Regions from separate parts of the Sphingobium sp. TomMM35A genome, predicted to be linked through region 2. Evidence: riboswitches for the same ligand, from Rfam matches in the RefSeq annotation. Region 2 holds a riboswitch; each other region holds the start of a gene.

Region 1 (7,135 bases), 380 kb from region 2:
TGCACCTTTCCCGCTGATCGTCCTTGCCGCGGGCCTCATCGGCTATCTCGGCAGCCGCAGCGGTATCGCCCAGTTCAAGGGCGGCGGCGGCCATGGTCCCGCGTCCGGCAACGTCATCCACGATCGCGACACAGCGCTCGGCGAAGCCCTTCCCGATCATGCCCGCCCGAACCTGCGCTGGTCGCTCCAGATCTCGACGGTGCTCCTGGTGCTCTGGCTCGCCCCCGTCCTCGCCCTCTTCCTCGCGCTCGGCCCCGACGATGTCTTCGCCCGCATCGCCAGCTTCTTCAGCCAGATGGCGGTCGTCACCTTCGGCGGCGCCTACGCAGTCCTCGCCTATGTCGCGCAGGAAGCGGTCGGCACCTTTGGCTGGCTCCGCCCCGGCGAGATGCTCGACGGCCTCGGCATGGCGGAAACAACGCCCGGCCCGCTGATCATGGTGACGCAATTCGTCGGCTTCCTCGCCGCTTTCCGCGACGCCGGGATGCTGCCGCCGCTCGTCGCCGCCACGCTCGGCGCGATCCTCACCACCTGGGTGACCTTCGTCCCTTGCTTCCTCTGGATCTTCGCAGGCGCGCCCTTCATCGAACGCCTGCGCGGCAACCGCGCGCTATCCTCGGCCCTGACCGCGATCACCGCGGCGGTAGTGGGCGTGATCCTGAACCTCGCCCTCTGGTTCGCGATCCACACCCTCTTCGCCAAGGTCCACGCCGTGCCGACGCCCACCGGATCGCTCGACGTGCCCGTCCTCGCCTCGATCAACCTTCCAGCCGTGGCGCTTTCAACGGCAGCCCTGATCGCCGTCCTGCGCTTCAAGGCCGGAGTCCTCCCCGTCCTCCTCTGCTCAGCCGCAGCTGGCGCCGCCTATGTCCTGTTGGGGTAAGCGACCCTAGCCAAAACCGTCATCCTGAACTCGTTTCAGGATCCATTGTGCCTCTACACGCCTTCCGCTCGTGGGGAGAAATGGATGCTGAAACAAGTTCAGCATGACGGCGAAGTAGAACGAACATCCTACCCCTTCACCCTCACCCGATAGGCATGCAGCAGCGGTTCGGTATAACCATTAGGCTGCGCCACCCCCTCAAACACCAGCGCCCGCGCCGCCTGGAAGGCGATGCTCTCCTCCTCCCGCCCGCTCATCGGCTGGTAGAGCGGGTCGCCCGCATTCTGCGCATCCACCTTGACCGCCATCCGCCGCAGCGCCGCGTCCACCTCCTCGGCCGAACACACGCCATGCAGCAGCCAATTGGCGATATGCTGCGAAGAAATCCGCAACGTCGCCCGATCCTCCATCAGCCCCACGTCATGGATATCCGGCACCTTCGAGCACCCTACGCCCTGATCCACCCAGCGCACGACATAGCCCAGTATCCCCTGCGCATTATTGTCCAGCTCGTCCCGAACATCCTGCGCCGACCAGTTCACCCCCGCCGCCAGCGGTATCGTCAGCAGCGCATCGAGCGAAGCCACCGCCTCCGCCTTCCGCTCCTCCTGCCGGGCAAAAACATCGACGGCGTGATAATGCGTAGCGTGCAAGGTCGCGGCAGTCGGCGAAGGCACCCAAGCCGTATTCGCCCCCGTCATCGGATGCCCGACCTTCTGGTCCAGCATGTCCGCCATCCGATCCGGAGCCGCCCACATGCCCTTGCCGATCTGCGCCCGGCCCGACAGCCCGCAAGCCAGTCCGATCTGCACATTGCGATCCTCATAGGCCTGGATCCACGCCGCGCCCTTCATGTCGCCCTTGCGGATCATAGGCCCCGCCCGCATCGACGTATGGATCTCGTCGCCCGTGCGATCCAGGAAGCCAGTATTGATGAAGACGATCCGGTCCCGCACCGCATGGATGCAGGCGGCAAGGTTGGCCGAAGTCCGCCGCTCCTCATCCATCACCCCGACTTTCAGCTGATGCCGCTCCAGCCCCAGCAAATCCTCGATCGCATCGAACAGATCATTGGTGAAGGCGACCTCCTCCGGCCCATGCATCTTGGGCTTCACGATATAGATGCTGCCCGCCCGGCTGTTGACGAAGCGCCCGCCGCGCCGAATGTCGTGCAAGGCGATCAGGCTGGTGACGATCCCATCCAAAATCCCTTCCGGAGCCTCCGTCCCATCCGCCAAGCGAACCGCAGGCGTCGTCATCAAATGCCCGACATTGCGCACGAACAGCAATGACCGCCCCGGCAGCGTGAACCCACTTCCATCAGGCGCAACATAGGACCGGTCGCCATTCAGCCGCCGCGTCATCATCGCGCCATTCTTCTCGAAGCTCTCCTCCAGGTCGCCCTTCATCAGCCCCAGCCAGTTGGCATAGGCCGCCACCTTGTCCCCCGCATCCACCGCCGCGACCGAATCCTCCAGGTCGCAGATGGTCGACAAAGCCGACTCCAGCACGACATCGGCCAAATGCGCCGGGTCATCCCGCCCGATCGGATGCCCCGCATCGATCACCAGTTCGATATGCAGCCCATGATTGCGCAGCAGGATATTATCCCCTGCCCGTCCTGCGAGTTGCGAAGCATCCCGCAACACCGGCTCGCCCCCGGTCCACTCCGCCCAGCTTCCCTCCGTCAGCGGAACCGCCCGGTCCAGAAACGCCTTGGCCCAGGCAATCACCTGCGCGCCCCGCGCCGGATCATGGCCCTTGCCCGCCGCCACGCCCGGGATCGCGTCCGTCCCATAAAGCGCATCATACAGGCTTCCCCACCGCGCATTGGCCGCGTTCAACAGGAACCGCGCATTCAGGATCGGCACCACCAACTGCGGCCCCGCCAAGCTCGCAAGCTCCGCATCCACCCGGCCCGACCCGATGGAAAAGGGCGCAGGCTCCGGCACCAGATAGCCGATCTCCGTCAGGAAAGCCCGATAGGCCTCCGCATCGAAAGGCCGCCCCGCATGCTCCCCGTGCCAGGCATCGATCTGCGCCTGAAGAGCATCACGCTTCTCCAGCAAAGCCGCATTGCGCGGCGCGAACCGCGCGAAGATCGCAGCAGCGCCTCGCCAGAACGCATCCGCCACGATCCCCGTCCCCGGCAGCACATCCTCATCGATAAAGCGCGCCAGTTCGGCGGCCACCATCAGGCCCGATTTCTCGATCATACCGTCCATCGGCAACTCTCCATCACGAAAAACTATGGCCAAAATCTATAGACCCGCCGCCATCCTCGCACTAGATGATAAAGGTTCAAAGCATCTGTTCCTCACAGGAAAAGATCATCGATGGACCCCGACTATCTTCTCTTCGCCCGCGCGGTGGAAGCAGGCAGCCTCTCAGCCGCTGGCCGCATGCTCAACATCTCGCCCGCGATGATGTCGAAACGCCTCTCTCGCCTCGAAGCCCGCCTCGGCGTCCGCCTCATCCATCGCACCACGCGCCGCCTCGCCCTGACGGAAGAGGGCGCCAGCCTTCACCGCGATCTCGTCGCCATCCTCGACGCCATTGCCCACGCGGAAGAGCGCGTCACCAATCGCCACCGCACCGCGTCAGGCCCGCTGCGCATCTCCGCCCCCACCTCCTTCGGCCGCCTCCATGTCGCCCCCCATGTCGGCCGATTCCTGGAACAGCATCCGCGCGTCGACCTCCAACTCAACCTGTCCGACGCCTATGAAGACCTGCTCGCTGAACGGATCGACCTTGCGATCCGCATCACCAGCGACATTCCCGCCCATCTGGAGGGGCATCATCTCGCCGCCAACCGCCGCATCCTCTGCGCGAACCCCGCCTATCTCGCCGCCCACGGCACGCCGGAAGGGATAGCTGACCTCTCCCGCCACCGTCTGCTCGCCGCCGAAGGACAATTGCCATGGCGATTGGTCAACGGGCGCGCGCGCAAGCTGATCGACGGCCAAAGCCATGTCCGCACCAACAGCAGCGAAATCGTGCGCGAACTCGCCCTGACCGGCGTCGGCATCGCCCTGCGCTCGCTCTGGGACGTGGGCGATCTGATCGCGGACGGACGCCTCGTCCGCGTCCTTGAACCTTGGGAAGGCCCCGCCGACCTCGCCGTCCACGCCGTCCACCCCCGCGCGGCGGGCCGCCCTGCCGCCGTGGACACCTTCATCGCATTCTTGCGCGAAAGCTTCCGCGCCGCGCCGTGGAACAGGGGCGGTTGATAGAAAAAGGCAGGCGGGCTCCCGCTCAACCCGCTGAAAAGCCAAAATTCCATTATGCGAAAATTCGCCAGGCTCCTGTCAAAAAATAGAAGCTTTCCGGCGTTAACCTGCGTAATGGCAGCGGGAAAGGCCGATGTTATCGTTCGAGCCATAAGAAACTTGAGAGAGGATATGGGCCATGCGCCCCAATGACGCGTCACATTTTTCCGCCTGCGCCGCCCAGGAAGCGCGGCAAGCCAGGGAAGCCCGCCTACGCGGCGCCGACCAGGCAACCATCGCCCTCCACAATGAACGCGCCGTCCGCTACCAGGCCATGGCCCTCCGCCTCCAGCGAGAACGAGGCACGACCCTGAACTGATCTTGGCGCGAAGGCCCAGCACCACCATTCCCCTCTCCCCTTCAGGGGAGAGGGTGCCGAGCGAAGCGAAGGCGGGAGAGGGGACTGTAAAGCAACCAGCGCCGCCCCCCTCTCCCCACCCCTCTCCCCTAAAGGGGAGAGGGAGCAATCCCCACCACCCCCCCTTGCCCCACACCCCCACCTCCGCTATCGCCCCCTCACCCGGGCAACCCCCGGGCATGATCGCGCCGGTGCCTCGAAAGAGGCTTAAAAGGGAACATGGTAAGGAAGGCATCCGCCTCCCCAAGCCAGGGCTGTCCCTGCAACTGTAAGCGGCGAGCGCGATGCACATCGCCCCACCTCACAGGCAGGTTGGGGCAAGTCACTGGGCCGGACGCTAAATCCTGCGAGGCCTGGGAAGGCCGTGCATCAAGCGATGACCCGCGAGCCAGGATACCTGCCAGCGTCTGGTCGCTCTTGCCTTGGTCCAGGGGATGGCCGCGGCACGGTGAACTCCGTCTGAGCGACGAATGAGCGGCAAGAGGCCGCTTCGGTGACGCTGGCGGCCGCCTTGGGGGCGTCCGGCCGTCGGCGTGCGCCGGTCGTCGCCTGACGACAGGTCTCTTGCCGGATGTCGCCAGACGCCCGGAGTGCATGATGTGAAACTTCCCGATCATTTCCACCGCGCCGCCTGGGCGCTGACCGCCACTCTCCTCCCCCTGCCAGCCTTTGCCGCCGAAGCGGCCGACGCGGGCGAAGACGCCAGCGCCATCATCGTCTTCGGCCGGGGCGAGGACAAGATCGGCACCGCCCATGCGGCGAGCGAAGGCAGCGTCGGCGGCGCTGACCTTCTCGTCCGCCCGCTGCTGCGCGTCGCCGAACTGCTCGAAGCCGTGCCGGGCATGGTCGCGGCCCAGCATTCGGGCAGCGGCAAGGCCAATCAATATTTCCTGCGCGGTTTCAACCTCGACCATGGGTCGGACTTCACCACCTATATCGACGGGGTTCAGATGAACTTCCGCAGCCATGGCCACGGCCAGGGCTATCTCGACCTCAACGGGCTCATCCCGGAAATCATCGCGCGTGAGGATTTTCGCAAAGGTCCCTATCGCGCCGATGGCGGCGACTTCGCGCTTGCGGGCGCGGCCTATATGACCACGATCGACGGCTATGACCGGCCATGGGTCGCGGCGGAGGGCGGCTCCTTCGGCTGGCGCAGGCTGGCGTCGGGCGGGACCGTAAAGGCGGGCGCGGGCCATCTCACCCTGGTCGCGCAGGCCAAGGCCTATGACGGGCCATGGCAGGAGCCTGAACATCTGCGCCATTATGCGGGCTTCGCCAAATATACGCTCCCCACAGGGGCCGGGAAGATCGACGCCACGCTTCACGCCTATCGCGCGACATGGCGCCCGACCGAGCAAATTCCCGAGCGCATCGTAGGCACGCCGCTCTGCCCCGATGTCTTCTGTTCGCCCGATCCGTCCGCGCGCGGTGAAACCACCCGCATTATCGGCAATCTCGCCACCATTCAGCCGACATGGCGCGCCAATCTTTATGCCCAGTTCTACGACTGGACGATGTTCTCGAACCCCACTTACACCGACCCCGACGGCACCAGCGCGCAGATACAGCAATTCGACCGCCGCTGGGTTCTCGGCCTCACGGGCGAAAAGCGCTGGGATGCCGATCCAGCGCTGCAACTGAAGCTCGGCACGGAAAACCGTTATGACGCGATCGGCAATGTCGGCGTCAACCGAACCGCAGGGCGCGCTTTCCTCTCCTCGCTTGGGCGCTATCGCGTCAACCAAGGCTCGGCCGCGCTTTATGGCGAAGCGACCGTCACGCCCCTTCCCGGCCTGCGCATCACCGGCGGGGTGCGCGGCGACTATTATCATTATGATGTCCGCAGCCGGGACGCCGTCGCCGCCGCGTTGGGTGAAGGCAGCGGCTCGGACACGCTCGTCTCTCCCAAGGCGTCGGCCGCATGGGCAATTACCCCGCAGGTCGAACTCTATGCCAATTGGGGCCGGGGCTTCCATTCCAACGATGCGCGCGGCGCGGTCAATGTGGACACGCCTGTTCCCATGCTCGTGCGCGGCACCGGCAAGGAACTGGGCGGCCGCCTTCAGCTTCCCGGCTTCACCTTCACCGCAACCTATTGGTGGCTGAACGTCGGCAGCGAGTTGCGCTTCGTCGGCGATTCCAACGCGGTCGAACCCAGCGGAGCCAGCCGCCGCCATGGCTATGAGCTTGTCGCCTTCTGGCGGCCACTCCCCTGGCTTGCCTTCGACGGCAATTACACCGCCAGCCACAGCCGCTACACCAATGGCGATCATATCCCCAACGCCTTCAGGAACGCAGCGTCCGCCGGGGCGGCTATCGTCCTCGATCCATGGGAAGCCAGCATCCGCGTCCGCCATCTCGGGCCCTCTCCCCTGATCGAGGATAATAGCGTGCGCGATCCCGGCAGCACTGTCGTCAATGCCCGCGCCGCCTGGAAGGGGAAGCGGGTGCAGATCTATGCCGAACTGCTCAATATCCTGGGCAGCCGGGACAAGGACATCGCCTATTATTACGAATCCTACATCCCCGCCGCCGATGCGGAGCCGGTCGAAGGACGGCTGAGCCGCGTCGTCGAACCGCGAACGGTGCGCGGCGGCGTCAAGTTCCTCTTCTGACAGTTGA
Region 2 (7,135 bases):
TTGAGGCCGAGCTTTTCGAGCAGCCGGGCATGGCCTGCTTCGGCTGAGCAGTGGGCAGCCAGGCAATGTTGAGTGATGGCGGGATTGTCGCGCGCGAGGGGAGCGATCGCGGCGCCGCAGATAAAGCCGTCGAGCAGCACCGGCACGCGCATCATCCGCGCGGCTAGGATCGCACCTGCCATGGCGGCGATCTCCCGACCGCCGAGGCGGCGAAGCGTTTCGAAGGCGTCGGTGCAATGGGATGCATGCAGGGCAAGCGCGACGCGGACGGCCTCCGTCTTGCGGGCGAGGGCTACTTCGTCGATGCCCGTTCCCCTCCCCGTCCAGTCCTGCGCCTCGCCGCCGAAGGCGTGAAGGCACAGCGCGGCGGCGGGGGTGGTGTTGGCGATGCCCATCTCTCCGGCGAAGAGCAGGTCGCAATCTTCAGGGACCACGGCAGCGCCTGCGTTCAGGGATTCGAGGCACTCGGCCTCCGTCATGGCCGGGGCCTCGCATATGTCGGCGGTGGGCTGTTCAAGGGAAAGCGGGACGATCACCAGATCGGCTCCGCAAGCGCCCGCAAGCGCATTGATCGCCGCGCCGCCAGATTGGAAGTTAGCGACCATCTGCGCAGTGACGGACGCTGGAAAGGCGCTGACGCCCCGTGCGGCAACGCCGTGATTGCCAGCGAAGATGGCGGCGCGGATACGGTCGGCGCGCGGATACTCGCGGCTCTGCCAGCCCGCCATGAAGAGGGCAATTTCCTCCAGGCGGCCTAGTGATCCGGCGGGCTTCGTCAAAGAAGCCTGCCGCGCCGCCGCAGCGTCGATCGCCGTCGCGTCGTTCCCAGGAAGTGTTGCGAGCGCGGCCTGAAAACCGTCGCGGTCTTCAAAGCGGATCATGTGCAGACAAAGCCCTCGGGCGGCGTCCGGACGATGAAGTGCCCCTTAACCCCCTGCGGCCATTCGGCGTAGCGCACGACGCCCTCTTCGCTGGCGGCATGGCGCAGGGCATAGTCGAGGATGGCGCGCGCGGCATCCGCGTCCGGGGTGAAGTCGCCCAGCACATAACCGACCTTGCCAGGGCCGCGCACATGGACGGTGCAATGCCGCTGGCAGGCGAAGAGGCAGGGCATGTCCTGCACGGCGATCGCTTCATAGGCAGGCTCCTGCGCCTGAAGCCCGCGCATGGCATCGACCAGCAGCGCACCGCCGCGGCGCCCTTCGCTGTCTTCCCGTTGGTCTGCGGACAGGCGGCAGGTCGAACAGACGACCACCGACGCGCTGTTTTCGACGGCACGCAGCATCAGCGGCACGCTTTTATAATCATCTGAACATGAAAGACCGGCATCATGGCCCTCCCTGCAAAATCGAACCGCAACGGCCCTGCCCGGCCAGTGGCGGGCAAGGCGATGGCTGTCGTCCGCGCGGGGAACCCCGTTCGTCCGGTACACCCTGTCCGGTCGAAGAACGACTGCGGCAGGCAGGTCTCCTGGCTCACGGGTCGATGCGCATCGGCCGCCTTCTCGGGAGATACTCCCCCAATGGCTGCGTGGCCGGTCCACTCACCGCTTACAGTTGCAGGGGCAGCGCGGGCATTGCACCCGACTTCCCTTTTGATCCCCAAGCGGGGAACCTGTCGCGGCGCTGCTGATAATGAGGCAGGACCAAGCCCGCAAGCGGTAGATGAAGCGGCGCCTCGTCAGCCGGGCGGCCCGCCCGCCGCCAGCATGGCGTCTGCCCGCGCCAGCACGATGATCGGCAACCCAGCGCTGGCGGCGCGTTCGGCAGCGAGGCGGGTGGGGGCGGATATGGTGACGAGCAACGGGCAATTAGCGAGCGCCGCCTTCTCCACCAGCTCATAGGAACAGCGCGAGGACAGTAGCGCAAAGCCGCCATCCCATGACAATTGCCGCCGCCGCATCGCCCCGATCAGCTTGTCGAACGCGTTGTGGCGGCCCACATCCTCATAAACGAGGCGGATTGCGCCATCTGCCCCCGCCAGGGCAGCGGCATGGACAGCACCGGTTTGCCGATTGAGCGGTTGATGCTCGGCAAGATCGCCCGACGCCCGGAAGATAGCTGCCCGGCCTGCGGTCGAGCGGGCTGTCACGGCGGGCAGGGGCCGCAGCGCCTGCTCCAGATTTTCGACGCCGCATAAGCCGCAGGAGGAATCGGAGACGCGGTGACGGACGCGGCCGAGCAGTCCCTCCACCCGCTCCGGCGGAAGCGTAGCGCGGGCGACGAGGCCCTGCTCCGTTACATGGACGTCAACGTCGAGCGGCGCGTCCGATGGCAGGACCAGCCGCTCGGCAAGCGCGAAGCCCTGAACCAGTTCGGCCACGTCCCCTGGCGTCGCCATCAGAACCGCATATCCAACGCCGTTAAACTCGATCGCGACGGGCATCTCTTCCGCCAGATCGCGCTCCACGGGCGATGCGTCGCCCTCTGGGCTAATGCGGGTGAAGGAGAAAGGAGACGGCATAGCGCCGGTCTAGGCGGGCGGGATGCGCCCTGCAATATCACGCAACCATGCAACTGCCGCTTTCCTTTGCCGGTCAAGCCATCTATGCACAGCCCCGATCGCGCCGGTGCCCGAACGGGCTTCAAAGGGAATGCGGTGCGGGCTGCCGGTCAGGCGCCCAAATCCGCGGCTGTCCCTGCAACTGTAAGCGGTGAGCGAGACGCATAGCGACTTTCCGTTACCGCCGGAGGGTCAGCCACTGGGCCGGACGCTAAATCATGCGAGGCCTGGGAAGGCCATGTGTCGAGCGATGACCCGCAAGCCAGGAGACCTGCCGGCGTCTGGTCGCTCTTGCTTTGGCCCAGGGGATGGCCGGGGCACGGTATTCCGTCTGAGCGACGCGTGCGGCGGGACCGCACCGGCATGCGTGCCGGGCGCTAAGATGCGTCCGTCCGGCGCGTCGTGCTGGCCGCATAGCGGAGGTCCCGTCCAGTCTCGCTGACGCAGACGGGAGCCAAGCCGTCCGATGGTTATGCAAGTTCCGGCGCTGCGCCGCCGCGCGACATGGATGTTCGCGCTGCTGATCGCCGCCAATATCGGCCTTTGGATATGCGCCCTGATGATCTTCTCGGGCGATACGATGATGCTGGGCACCGCCCTGCTCGCCTGGAGCCTGGGCCTGCGACATGCGGTGGACGCCGACCATATCGCCGCCATCGACAATGTGACGCGCAAACTGATGCAGGACGGGCAGCAGCCGCTGACCGTGGGCCTGTGGTTCGCCATCGGGCATAGCGCGATCGTGCTGATCGCGGCGGTCCTCATCGCCTTTGCCGCCAGTGCCCTCAGCCGCGTCGAGGCGGCGGGGGAGATCGGCGGCACGATCGCCACGATCATCTCCGCAAGCTTCCTCTTCGCTATTGCGGCGATGAACCTCATCATCCTGCGGTCTGTTCTGAAGACGTTCAATCATGTTCGCAACGGTGGAAGCTATGTCGATGAGGACATGGACATTCTGCTGGGCAATCGGGGCATGTTGTCGCGCCTGTTCCGGCCGCTGTTCCGCCTCGTCACGCGTAGCTGGCACATGGCGCCGCTCGGATTTCTCTTTGGTCTGGGATTCGACACGGCGACGGAGGTGGCCATCCTCGGCCTGTCGGCGGGTCAGGCGGCGAGCGGCCTTTCAATCGCAACGGTGCTTATATTTCCCCTGCTGTTTGCGGCGGGCATGGCGCTCATCGACACGGCGGACGGCGCGCTGATGATGGGCGCCTATCAATGGGCGTTCGTGAAGCCGATCCGCAAACTTTACTATAACATCACCATCACGCTGGTGTCGGCGCTGGTCGCCATCGTCATCGGCGGGATCGAGGCGGCGGCGCTGCTGGGCGACAAGCTGGGCCTGACCGGCGGCATCTGGTCGATCGCCGCCCGTCTGGGCGAGCATTTCAACAGCCTCGGCTTTTTCATCATAGGCCTGTTCGCCGCCTGCTGGCTGGTGAGCTGGATCATCTACCGCTGGAAGCGCTTCGACGAGATCGACGTGCTCATCCCCAACAAAGGACAGACATTATGAGCAAGGTTTCCGCCACGGTCATCACGGGCTTTCTGGGTGCCGGAAAGACGACGCTGATCCGCCACCTGATCGAAAATGCGGGCGGGCGTCGGCTCGCCCTCATCATCAACGAATTTGGCGATGTCGGCGTAGACGGATCGCTGGTGAAGGGCTGCGGCGATGAAGCCTGCCCGGACGAGGATATCATCGAGCTTGCCAATGGCTGCATCTGTTGCACCGTGGCGGACGATTTCCTGCCCACCATGCAGCGGCTGCTGGACCGGGACGTGCCGCCCGATCACATCATTATCGAAACCTCAGGGCTCGCACTGCCCAAGCCACTGGTGAAAGCGTTTCAGTGGCCCGATATCCGGACGCGGGCAACGGTGGACGGCGTCATTGCACTCATCGATGCGGATGCGCTGGCAGCCGGGCGCTTTGCCCATGATGAAGCCGCGCTGGCTGCGGCGCGGGCGGCCGACCCGACGCTGGACCATGACAGCCCCATCGAGGAGCTCTTCGAAGACCAGCTGGCCTGTGCCGACCTGGTGCTGCTGAACAAGACCGACCTGGTCGCGCCTGAAAAGCTGGCGGAGCTGGAGCATCAGCTGGGCGGGGAAGTGCGGCCGGGCGTCCGCCTCCTGCGCACCGCGCGCGGCGAGATCGACCCCGCCGTCCTGCTCGGCCTTGGTGCGGGCGTCGAGGACCAGATCGATGCGCGCCCGTCCCATCATGATGATGAGGAGGATCATGATCATGAGGATTTCGACAGCTTCGTCCTACAACTGGAGGAAATCAGCAATCCCGCGCCGCTGCTGGCGGCTTTGGAGAAGGTCATCACCGACCATGACATCCTGCGCGTGAAGGGCTTTATCGCCATCGCCGGGCGCCCCGCACGGCTGGTCATCCAGGCGGTGGGACCGCGCATCCAACATCATTTCGACCGGCAGTGGCAGGCGGACGAGGTGCGCGCGTCGCGGCTGGTGGTGATCGGTCAGGCCGGATTGGATCGCGCCGCCATCGAAGGCGCGCTTTCAGGACAGCTGGCAGACGCCTGATGCATTTGCTGACCGCCACGCCCGGCACCGTTTCGAACGGGGATGAAGCCATCGATCTTGGCCAGTCGCCGGGCGACATCGTACTGCTGACCGTGGCGGACAGCGACCTTGCCTGCTTTGCGAGCGCGGCGGCGATGCTGGGCGATGGCGCGCCTTCCATCCGGCTCGCCAACCTTCTGCAATTGAAGCATCCCTATTCGGTCGATCTTTATGTCGAAAAGGTGATTTCCCACGCAAAGTTTGTCTGCGTCGTGTTGCTGGGGGGCAAAAGCTACTGGCCCTATGGCATTGAGGAAATTGCCAATGTCGCGCGAGAAAAGGGCATAGCGTTTGCCGCGATCGCCGATGGCCGGGAGGATGATCCGGAACTGCGCCTCGCCTCCACCCTGCCGCCCGAAACATGCGATCTGCTGCGGGATTATTTGCGACAGGGAGGCATCGCCAATGCGATCGCCTTTCTGAAGACGGCTGCGGGGATCGCGGGACTGGATGCGGGCTATGCCGACCCGCCGGTTCCGGTCGCAGATGCGGGGCTGTATTTGCCGGGTGTCGAGCGTCCGGTACTGGATCAGGTGAAGGCGGGCTGGACGGATGGGCAGCCTGTAGTGCTGTTTCTATTCTACCGTGCGCTGCTGATCGCCGGGACGCTGGAGGCGGTGGACGCGATGATCGCCGGGCTGCGAGCGGCGGGGCTGAATGTGCTGGCGGTGCATGTGCGTGCGCTGCGCGAACCCTTTGCGCGGGATTTCCTTGAGCGGGTGATAGCGTCGGCGGGTCCTGACGTCATCCTGAACGCAACCGCATTTGCCGCATCCGCGCCGGGCGAACCGCGCACGCCCTCGATATTGGAGCAGGCGGAGTGCCCGGTCCTGCAGACGATGTTCGCCAGCGCCGAACAGGCTGCGTGGCAGGACAGCGCGCGGGGGTTGGGACCGCGCGATCTGGCAATGCATATCGCCTTGCCCGAGGTAGACGGGCGGATCTTTACGCGGGCGGTCGCTTTCAAGGCGGCGGCGCGATTCGACGCGCGCACCGAATGCAGCATCATCGTGCCGCAGGTCCTGGCGGACAGAGTGAGCTTCGTCGCGCAACTTGCTGGAAATTGGGCGAGGTTGCGGCGTACTCCTTCGGGTGAGCGGCGCGTGGCGCTGGTGCTCGCCAATTACCCGAACCGGGACGGCCGGATCGGCAATGGCGTCGGACTCGACACGCCCGAAAGCGCGGCGGCGATCCTGCGGGCGCTGGGAGAGGCTGGCTATGCAATCGGCGGTGCGCCCGCCGAGGGCGCGGCGCTGATGCAGCTGATGACGGGTAGCGAGACAAAATGCGCGCTGGCCCTCGCGGATTATCGTGCGGCGTTCGCAGGCCTGCCTGGAGGCATTCGCCAGCTGGTGACGGACCGGTGGGGAGAGCCGGAGGATGATCCATTCTGCAAGGATGGCGCGTTTCGCCTGCGGGTGCATCGCTTCGGCCATGTCGCGGTCGCCGTGCAACCCTCACGCGGCTATGATGTCGATCCCAAGAGCAGCTATCATGATCCAGCGCTGCCGCCGCCGCATGCCTATCTCGCCTTCCACATCTGGTTGGCTCACGAATTTGGCGTCCACGCGGTGGTGCATGTGGGCAAGCATGGCAATCTGGAATGGCTGCCTGGCAAGGCGATCGCGCTTTCGGAAAACTGCTTCCCCGAAATCTGCGCCGGACCGATCCCGCAAATCTATCCCTTCATCGTCAATGATCCGGGCGAAGGCACGCAGGCGAAGCGCCGGATCGGCGCATGCATCATCGACCATCTGACGCCGCCACTGACACGGGCAGAGACCTATGGGCCGCTCAAGGAATTGGAGGCGCTGGTCGACGAATATTATCTGGCGGCTGGTATGGACCCGCGCCGGCTGGAGACGCTGCGGCGGGACATATTGGCGCTGGCTGCGGCGCAGGGGCTGGACAAGGATGCAGGGGCTCAGGGCAGCGGTGATGATGCACTGGCGGCGATCGACAATTATCTGTGTGAGTTAAAAGAAATGCAGATCCGCGATGGTCTGCATGTCTTCACCCGATCGCCGGAGCGGGCATTGCG
Region 3 (7,135 bases), on a different contig from region 2:
GTCGCCTGCCCGCTCCACAACTGGAACATCGCCCTGAAAACGGGCGAGGCGCAGGGCAATGACGAGGGCTGCACGCCGACCATCGCCGTGAAGGAGGAGGGCGGTCGCATCCTGATCGCTCGGCCCACGGCGCTGAAGGCGGCTGCCTGAAAGCGGCATCGAGCTTCCGGTCCCCAGCCATAATGGCGGGGATCTGGGTGGGGGTGTCTTGTTGGCCATCCCTTGCGGCAAGCGCCTCCACCCAATTCTTGTTCCTCGGGAAGAAGAGGTAAGAGCATGAACCAGGCCATCCGCACTACCTGCGCCTATTGCGGCGTCGGTTGCGGCATTTCGGCCACGCCGACCGGACCCCGATCGGTCACGATCAAGGGCGATGAGGCGCATCCTGCCAATGGCGGGCGGCTCTGCTCCAAGGGCACGCATCTGGGCGAGACGGTGGGCCTAACCGGCCGCCTGCTGCACCCCATGATCGGCAACAAGCGCGCCACTTGGGACAAGTCGCTGGACCTCGTCGCGAAGAAATTTCGCGACACCGTCGATCGCTTCGGCCCCGACAGCGTCGCCTTCTACGTCTCGGGCCAGTTGCTGACCGAAGATTATTATGTCGCCAACAAGCTGATGAAGGGCTTCATCGGCACCGCGAATATCGACACCAACAGCCGCCTTTGCATGTCGAGCGCGGTCGCGGGCCATAACCGCGCCTTTGGCGAGGACATCGTGCCTGCCAGCTACGACGATCTGGACGAAGCCGATCTGATCGTGCTGGTCGGCTCCAACACCGCCTGGTGCCACCCGATCGTCTATCAGCGCATTCAGGCGGCGCGAGCGGAGCGTGGGACCAAGCTGGTCGTGATCGACCCACGCCGCACCGAAACCTGCGAAGGCGCGGACCTGCACCTGGCCGTAAAGCCTGGCACCGACGTTGCCCTGATGAGCGGTCTGCTCGCCTGGTGCGATCAGGAAGGCGTCACCGACCCTGCGTTCATCGCCGACCATCTCAATGCGCCCGAAGGCTTCTGGGAGCATATCCGCACCGGCCATGATCTCTGGACCACGGCAAAGACCTGCGACATCGCGCCCGCGCTGCTGGAGCAATTCTTCAAGCTGTTCGCCGCCACCGCGCGCACCGTCACCTTGTTCAGCCAGGGCATCAACCAGTCGATCCGCGGTACTGATCAGGTCAACGCGATCATCAACGTCCACTTGGCTACCGGCCGGATCGGCAAGCCCGGCGCTGCGCCCTTCTCCATCACCGGCCAGCCCAACGCCATGGGCGGCCGCGAAGTCGGCGGCCTCGCCTCGACGCTGGCGGCCCATATGGACTTCGCGCCGGAGAATGTGGAACGCGTCGGCCGCTTCTGGGCCGCGCCCACCATGGCGACCAAGCCGGGCCTGAAAGCCGTCGACCTGTTCCGCGCCATCAACGAAGGCCGGATCAAGGCGCTCTGGGTGATGGCCACCAACCCCGCAGTCTCGCTGCCCGACGCAGGCCGGGTCCGCGAGGCGCTGGAGACCGTGCCCTTCCTCGTCGTCTCGGACATCATCGCCGACACCGACACCAGCGTCTATGCCGACGTTCGCTTGCCCGCTGCTGGCTGGGGAGAGAAGGACGGCACCGTCACCAATTCGGACCGCACCATCAGCCGCCAGCGCCCCTTCATGGCGCTGCCCGGCGAGGCGAAGCCCGACTGGTGGATCATCAAGGAAGTCGGCCGTCGCATGGGCTGGCGCAACGCCTTCGCCTATGATCGGCCCGCCGACATCTGGCGCGAACATGCCCGCCTGACCGCCTATCAGAATGATGGTGCACGGCTGCTCAACCTGCGCGCGCAGGCGACCATCGGCAACGACGCCTATGAGGCGATGGAGCCCTTCCGCTGGGGTGGCGACAAGCCCTTCGCGGATGGTCGCTTCTCCACCCCCGATGGCAAGGCGCGGCTGGTACTCGCCAAGCAGATGGACCTTCAGGAGCCGCTCCAACAGTGGCCGATGACGCTCAACACCGGCCGTTATCGCGACCAGTGGCACACGATGACGCGCACCGGCCTGTCGGCGAAGCTCGCCCGTCATCGGGAGGAGCCGCTTGTCGAAATCCATGCCGAGGACGCACAGGAACTGGGCATTGCCCATGGCGACCTGGCCCGGGTTTTCACGGCGCAGGGCAACAGCATCTTCCGCGTGGCGTTCAGCGAGGGCCAGCGCAGGGGCGAGATTTTCACCCCGATCCACTGGACCGATCAAATCTCGACCGGCGGCCGCACCGGCCTGCTCCCCCGCCCGCTGGTCGATCCCCATTCCGGTCAGCCCGGCTTCAAGCTGACGCCCGCCAGCATCGAGAAAGTCGCGACCGAGTGGAAGGGCTTCCTGATCCTGCGCGGCGAGCAGCCCGCCAGGGTTCCCTGCCTGTGGGCGACAAAGGTCACCGTGCCGGGCGGCGCGCTTTACGAGGTCGCGGGCAATGGCGATCCCGCCCGGCTCGAAGCCTGCCTGCCCAGGGGCGACCGGGTCGAGGCCGTCGATATGTCGCGTGGCACCCGCCGCGTCGCGATTATCAAGGATGGCAAGCTGGCAGGCGTCCTCTTCGTGACCCGCACCGGCCTGCTCCCCACGCGCGACTGGCTCATCGGCCAGCTTGAAGCCGAAGAGGTGGGCGCTTCCGTCCTCGCGGCGCGCGGCCCCGGCAGCCAGCCTGACAAAGGCCCGACCATCTGCGTCTGCTTCGACATCGGCCTCAACCAGATCGTCGCCGCAATTCGCGACCAGAGCCTGGTCGACGTGCCCGCCATCGGCAAGGCGATCGGCGCGGGCACCAACTGCGGGTCCTGCCGCCCCGCGCTCGCCAACATCCTCGCCCAAATCCCGCAGGAGACGCTCCATGCAGCCGAATGAACTTATCGCCCCCGGTGAAGTCTGGCTGGTCGGCGCAGGTCCCGGCGACCCGGACCTGCTGACCCGCAAGGCCGAAAAGCTGATGGCGGCGGCCGACATCGTCTTTTATGACGCACTGGTCGGCCCCGGCGTCCTCGACCTCATCCCGCAGGGCATCGAGCGCGTCAGCGTCGGCAAGCGCTCCGGCCGCCACAGCAAGGATCAGGAAAGCATCAACGACCTCCTCCTCGCCGCCGCAAAGGCAGGCAAGCGCGTCGTGCGCCTGAAAGGCGGCGACCCGTCGGTCTTTGGCCGCTCGGCCGAGGAGATGGATCATCTCGCCGCTGACGGCATCCGCACCCACATCTGCCCCGGCATCACCACTGCCAGCGCGGCGGCGGCAAGCGGCAACGCCTCGCTCACCCTGCGCGGCAAGGCGCGCGGCCTGACACTGGTGACCGCGCATCTGAAAGCCGGTGAGCCGCTCAAGCTCGACTGGGAAACGCTCGCCCGTCCCGGGGGCACGCTCGGCATCTATATGGGGCGCGCCGCCGCCGGAGAGATCAGCCGCCAGCTGATCGCCGCCGGACGCGATCCCGAGACGCCGGTGATGGTGGCGGTCAATGTCTCGCTGCCCACCGAACGCCTGATCCGGGGGAAGCTGTCGGCGCTTGCCTTTCTGGTGGCCACGATCAGCGACGAAGATCCGACCCTGCTTCTGATTGGTGAAGCGGTGGCGGGCACGACCATGCCAGTAGAGGCCGCCACGAGCGTCGCTCTTCAGCTTTGAAGACCGGCTCTCCGCGACCTTTGCCCTGAGCTTGCCGAACGCCCCCGAACTTAGTTGGAAGGAAGGGAGGGGGCTTCGGCAAGTTCAGCTCGGCGATAGGGTGCAACCCGCTCAGCACGATAAGCAACGTGCTCCTGCAAAGGCAGGAGCACGGCGCAGCTAGCTTTTTGGCAATCCGGCAAGATCCTGCGGTCGATTAATATTCGGCAGGACGATATCCGCCCGCTCCACGATCCGCGCGCCGATCCGCTCCAGCCAGCCATATATCGACCGGCTATTCTCCTCAGCCAGATGCGCGTCCAGTTCATCTGCAAGCCCCGCAGGCCAGAAACCGGCAAGTTGCTGCCCCTTCAACACCGCAGCGCCTTCTCCCGCCAGCGCCTCCACCAGCGCCGCCGGATAGAGCGGCATGTCACACCCGGTCGTCAGCACCGCGTCATAGCCTTCGTCCCGCGCATGATGCAGTGCCGCGTTCAGCCCGCCCAGCGGTCCCATATCAGGCGCGGGCCGGTCGGAGAGGCTGGTCATCCCCTCGACCGTCCGCCCGCAGACCACCACCGTCTCCACATGCGGCGCGATTGCTGCTACCGCATGTTCAATCAGCATGCGCCCATCCGGCATCAGCGCCAGCGCCTTGTCGCTCCCGAACCGGCTTGATCGTCCCCCGGCAAGCACAGCGCCCAGTAATCGCATCGATCCACTCCTTGGCAGAACCCTCGCTTTCCCCTATGGCGCGCGGCGTGAGCGGGCAACCGCTGACGATAAGATCGCGCCGGAAAGGGAATGCGGTGCGGACGGCTCATCCGTCCAAATCCGCAGCTGCCCCTGCAACTGTAAGCGGTGAGCGCGATGCACCCGGAAACCCGCATGCCTTCAAAAGGGGAAGGCGAGGGGGACCAGCCACTGGACACGCGTCCGGGAAGGCCCGTGCATCGCCGCGACGACCCGCGAGCCAGGAAACCTGCCGGCGCATGGTCGCTCTTGCCTGGGTCCAGGGATCGGCCCGGGCACGGTTTTCCGTCTGAGCGACGAAGCGGCGCAGGGCCGCATCGGTGCGCGTGACGGGATTGGCGTCTCCCTCCCTCGCGCACCGGCCGCTCGCGCGGACGCCCTGGCCTCATGTCGCATGGCGCTCAGGGAAGACAGAATATGTTCAAGACCGGAATCTCGCTGCTGGCGCTCCTCGCCGCCACCCCAGCGCTTGCCGAAGACGCAGACGAAATCGTCGTCACCGCGCTCGGCATCGAGCAGCCGACCGATGAAGTCGGGCAGGCCGTGACGGTGATCGATGAAAAGACGATCGAGACGCGCCAGAATGTCAGCGTCGCGGACCTGCTGATCACCACGCCCGGCGTCCGTTTCAACCGCGCCGATGCCGTGGGCGGCGTCACCGGCATTTCGATCCGTGGCGCGGAAACGACGCAAACGCTGGTGCTGCTCGATGGCGTGAAGATCAATGACCCGAGCGTCATTGGCGATGCCTACGACTTCGGCAATCTGCTCACGGGCAACATCCGCCGCATCGAAGTGCTGCGCGGCTCCAATTCGGTGGTCTACGGCAGCCAGGCGATCGGCGGCGTGGTCAACATCATGTCGGCCGAGCCGGGCGAAGGCGTTGGCGGCAGCGCATCGGTGGATTATGGCTATGCCGACACGCTGAATGCAAAGGCTGACATATCGGGCAGCACCGGCATCGCATCGGGCAGCGCGGGCGTCGCCTATTTCCGTACCGATGGCATCTCCGCGGCACAGGGCGGTACGGAGAAGGACGGTTATGAAAATATCGCGACCCACGCGAAGCTGAAGCTCGCCTTCACCGACAATCTCAGCCTCGACCTGCGTGGCTATTACATCCATGCGGACCTCGATACCGACATCTTCTTTGGCGCGCCGGCTGAATCAAGGGATAGCAGCAAGCTTGACCAATATGTCGGCTATGCGGGGCTCAACCTTTCCTCTTTCGACGGCAAGTTGACGCAGCGTGCGGCGGTGACCTGGTTCCGCAATGACCGCGACTATTTCTTCGCGCCCAGTTCCGCGCCTGACTATGGCTATTCAGGCACCAACCTGCGATTTGAATATGAAGGCGTCTATCAGCCGGTGGATCAAGCCAAACTGGTCTTTGGCTACGAGCATGAGCGGCCCAAATATGACTCGTTCTTCTACGACTTCTTCACAGGCGATAAGGTCGTCAGCGGAGCAGAGGTAAACATCGACAGCGTCTATGCGCTTGCGGTCGTAAAGCCTTTTGTTGGCTTGTCGGTTACCGGCGGCGTACGCCATGACGATCACAGCCAATTCGGGGGCGCCACCACCTTTGGCGCCAACGCCAACTACACGCCCAATGAAGGCCGCACCAATATCCGCGCCAGCTATGGCGAAGGCTTTCGCGCACCTTCGCTGTACCAGATCTACGACGCCACCTATGGCAATCTCGACCTCAAGCCCGAACGGTCGAAAAGCTATGACATCGGCTTCGATCAGAGCCTGGATGAGGGCCGCGCGATGATCTCTGTCACCGCGTTTCGCCGCGACACCCGCGACCAGATTTATTTCGACGGCTTCGCCCTTCCTTTCGGCCGCTATGTCAACCTCACCCGCACCCGTGCAAAGGGCGTGGAAGCAGCCTTGACGCTGAAGCCCGTCGATGCGCTGACGGTCATAGCGGCCTACAGCTATATCGACGCTGTCGACCGGTCCGAAGGCGGGCTCAACGAAGGCAAGCGCCTTCCCCGCCGCGCAAAGGATGCCGTCAGCGTCTCGGCAGACTATGATTGGTCGTTCGGCCTGTCGACTGGCGCAACGGTGACCATGGTCGGCGACAGCTTCAACGATGCCGCCAACACCCAGCGTCTCGACGGCTACGCCCGGCTGGACCTCCGCGCCTCGCTGCCGATCAACGAGCATCTGGAGATTTACGGCCGCATCGACAATGTCACGGACGAAGAATATGCGACCGTCTATGGCTACAGCACCTATGGCCGATCGGCCTATGGCGGCGTGCGTGTCCGCTTCTGACGGTGAAAGATGAACGGGGTGGGCGGCCGCCCCGCTTCATCGCCGGGGCGCGGCCTTTGGCTGCGCCCTCTCTTTGCCCGCAGCATCCGCCTGGGCAATGATGCTGCGCGCGGCCTGCACATAGGCGGGGCCGCCGCAGACCGTCCAGGCCTGGGGCACACGGATGCGGGGGATGGATCTCAACGCGGGATGGTGCAGCATCTCCGTCCCCTGATCGACGATGTTTTCGCTGCCTTCTTCCACGATCAGATAGTCGGGCTTGGCTGCGATCATCTGTTCCAGCGGCACTTGCGCCAGCGCGGGCTTGCCGAGCTTTTCCGCCAGATTGACGAGGCCCGCGCGCCGGATCAGTTCATCGACCAGGGTGCCCGTGCCCGTCATGTAGCCGCGTCGCTGATAATAGGCCGCGACCCCGCCGCCCTTGCGCCGGGGCAGGGCGGCAAGATCGCGCTCCATGCC

Evidence for each region. Region 2 has a riboswitch for cobalamin ahead of ACYU8T_RS13365 (HoxN/HupN/NixA family nickel/cobalt transporter). Riboswitches for the same ligand answer to the same signal wherever they lie in the genome.
Region 1: another riboswitch for cobalamin. It lies ahead of ACYU8T_RS15055 (TonB-dependent receptor); the one in region 2 lies ahead of ACYU8T_RS13365 (HoxN/HupN/NixA family nickel/cobalt transporter).
Region 3: another riboswitch for cobalamin. It lies ahead of ACYU8T_RS00500 (TonB-dependent receptor plug domain-containing protein); the one in region 2 lies ahead of ACYU8T_RS13365 (HoxN/HupN/NixA family nickel/cobalt transporter).

Annotation. Positions count from the first base shown of each region.
Region 1 covers NZ_BSRC01000002.1:420,745-427,879, forward strand. Annotated here, with positions in the region: gene chrA (chromate efflux transporter) at 1-883, shown strand, start outside; gene ACYU8T_RS15040 (malate synthase G) at 1,012-3,108, opposite strand; gene ACYU8T_RS15045 (LysR family transcriptional regulator) at 3,220-4,113, shown strand; gene ACYU8T_RS15050 (hypothetical protein) at 4,292-4,471, shown strand; cobalamin riboswitch at 4,683-4,929, shown strand; gene ACYU8T_RS15055 (TonB-dependent receptor) at 5,170-7,128, shown strand.
Region 2 covers NZ_BSRC01000002.1:41,822-48,956, reverse strand. Annotated here, with positions in the region: gene cobT (nicotinate-nucleotide--dimethylbenzimidazole phosphoribosyltransferase) at 1-881, opposite strand, end outside; gene ACYU8T_RS13375 (DUF1636 domain-containing protein) at 878-1,285, opposite strand; cobalamin riboswitch at 1,444-1,633, opposite strand; gene ACYU8T_RS13370 (formate dehydrogenase accessory sulfurtransferase FdhD) at 1,681-2,463, opposite strand; cobalamin riboswitch at 2,551-2,795, shown strand; gene ACYU8T_RS13365 (HoxN/HupN/NixA family nickel/cobalt transporter) at 2,969-4,018, shown strand; gene cobW (cobalamin biosynthesis protein CobW) at 4,015-5,055, shown strand; gene cobN (cobaltochelatase subunit CobN) at 5,055-7,135, shown strand, end outside.
Region 3 covers NZ_BSRC01000001.1:97,166-104,300, forward strand. Annotated here, with positions in the region: gene nirD (nitrite reductase small subunit NirD) at 1-150, shown strand, start outside; gene ACYU8T_RS00485 (molybdopterin-dependent oxidoreductase) at 277-2,889, shown strand; gene cobA (uroporphyrinogen-III C-methyltransferase) at 2,876-3,658, shown strand; gene mobA (molybdenum cofactor guanylyltransferase) at 3,818-4,351, opposite strand; cobalamin riboswitch at 4,379-4,641, shown strand; gene ACYU8T_RS00500 (TonB-dependent receptor plug domain-containing protein) at 4,808-6,676, shown strand; gene ACYU8T_RS00505 (ABC transporter substrate-binding protein) at 6,713-7,135, opposite strand, start outside.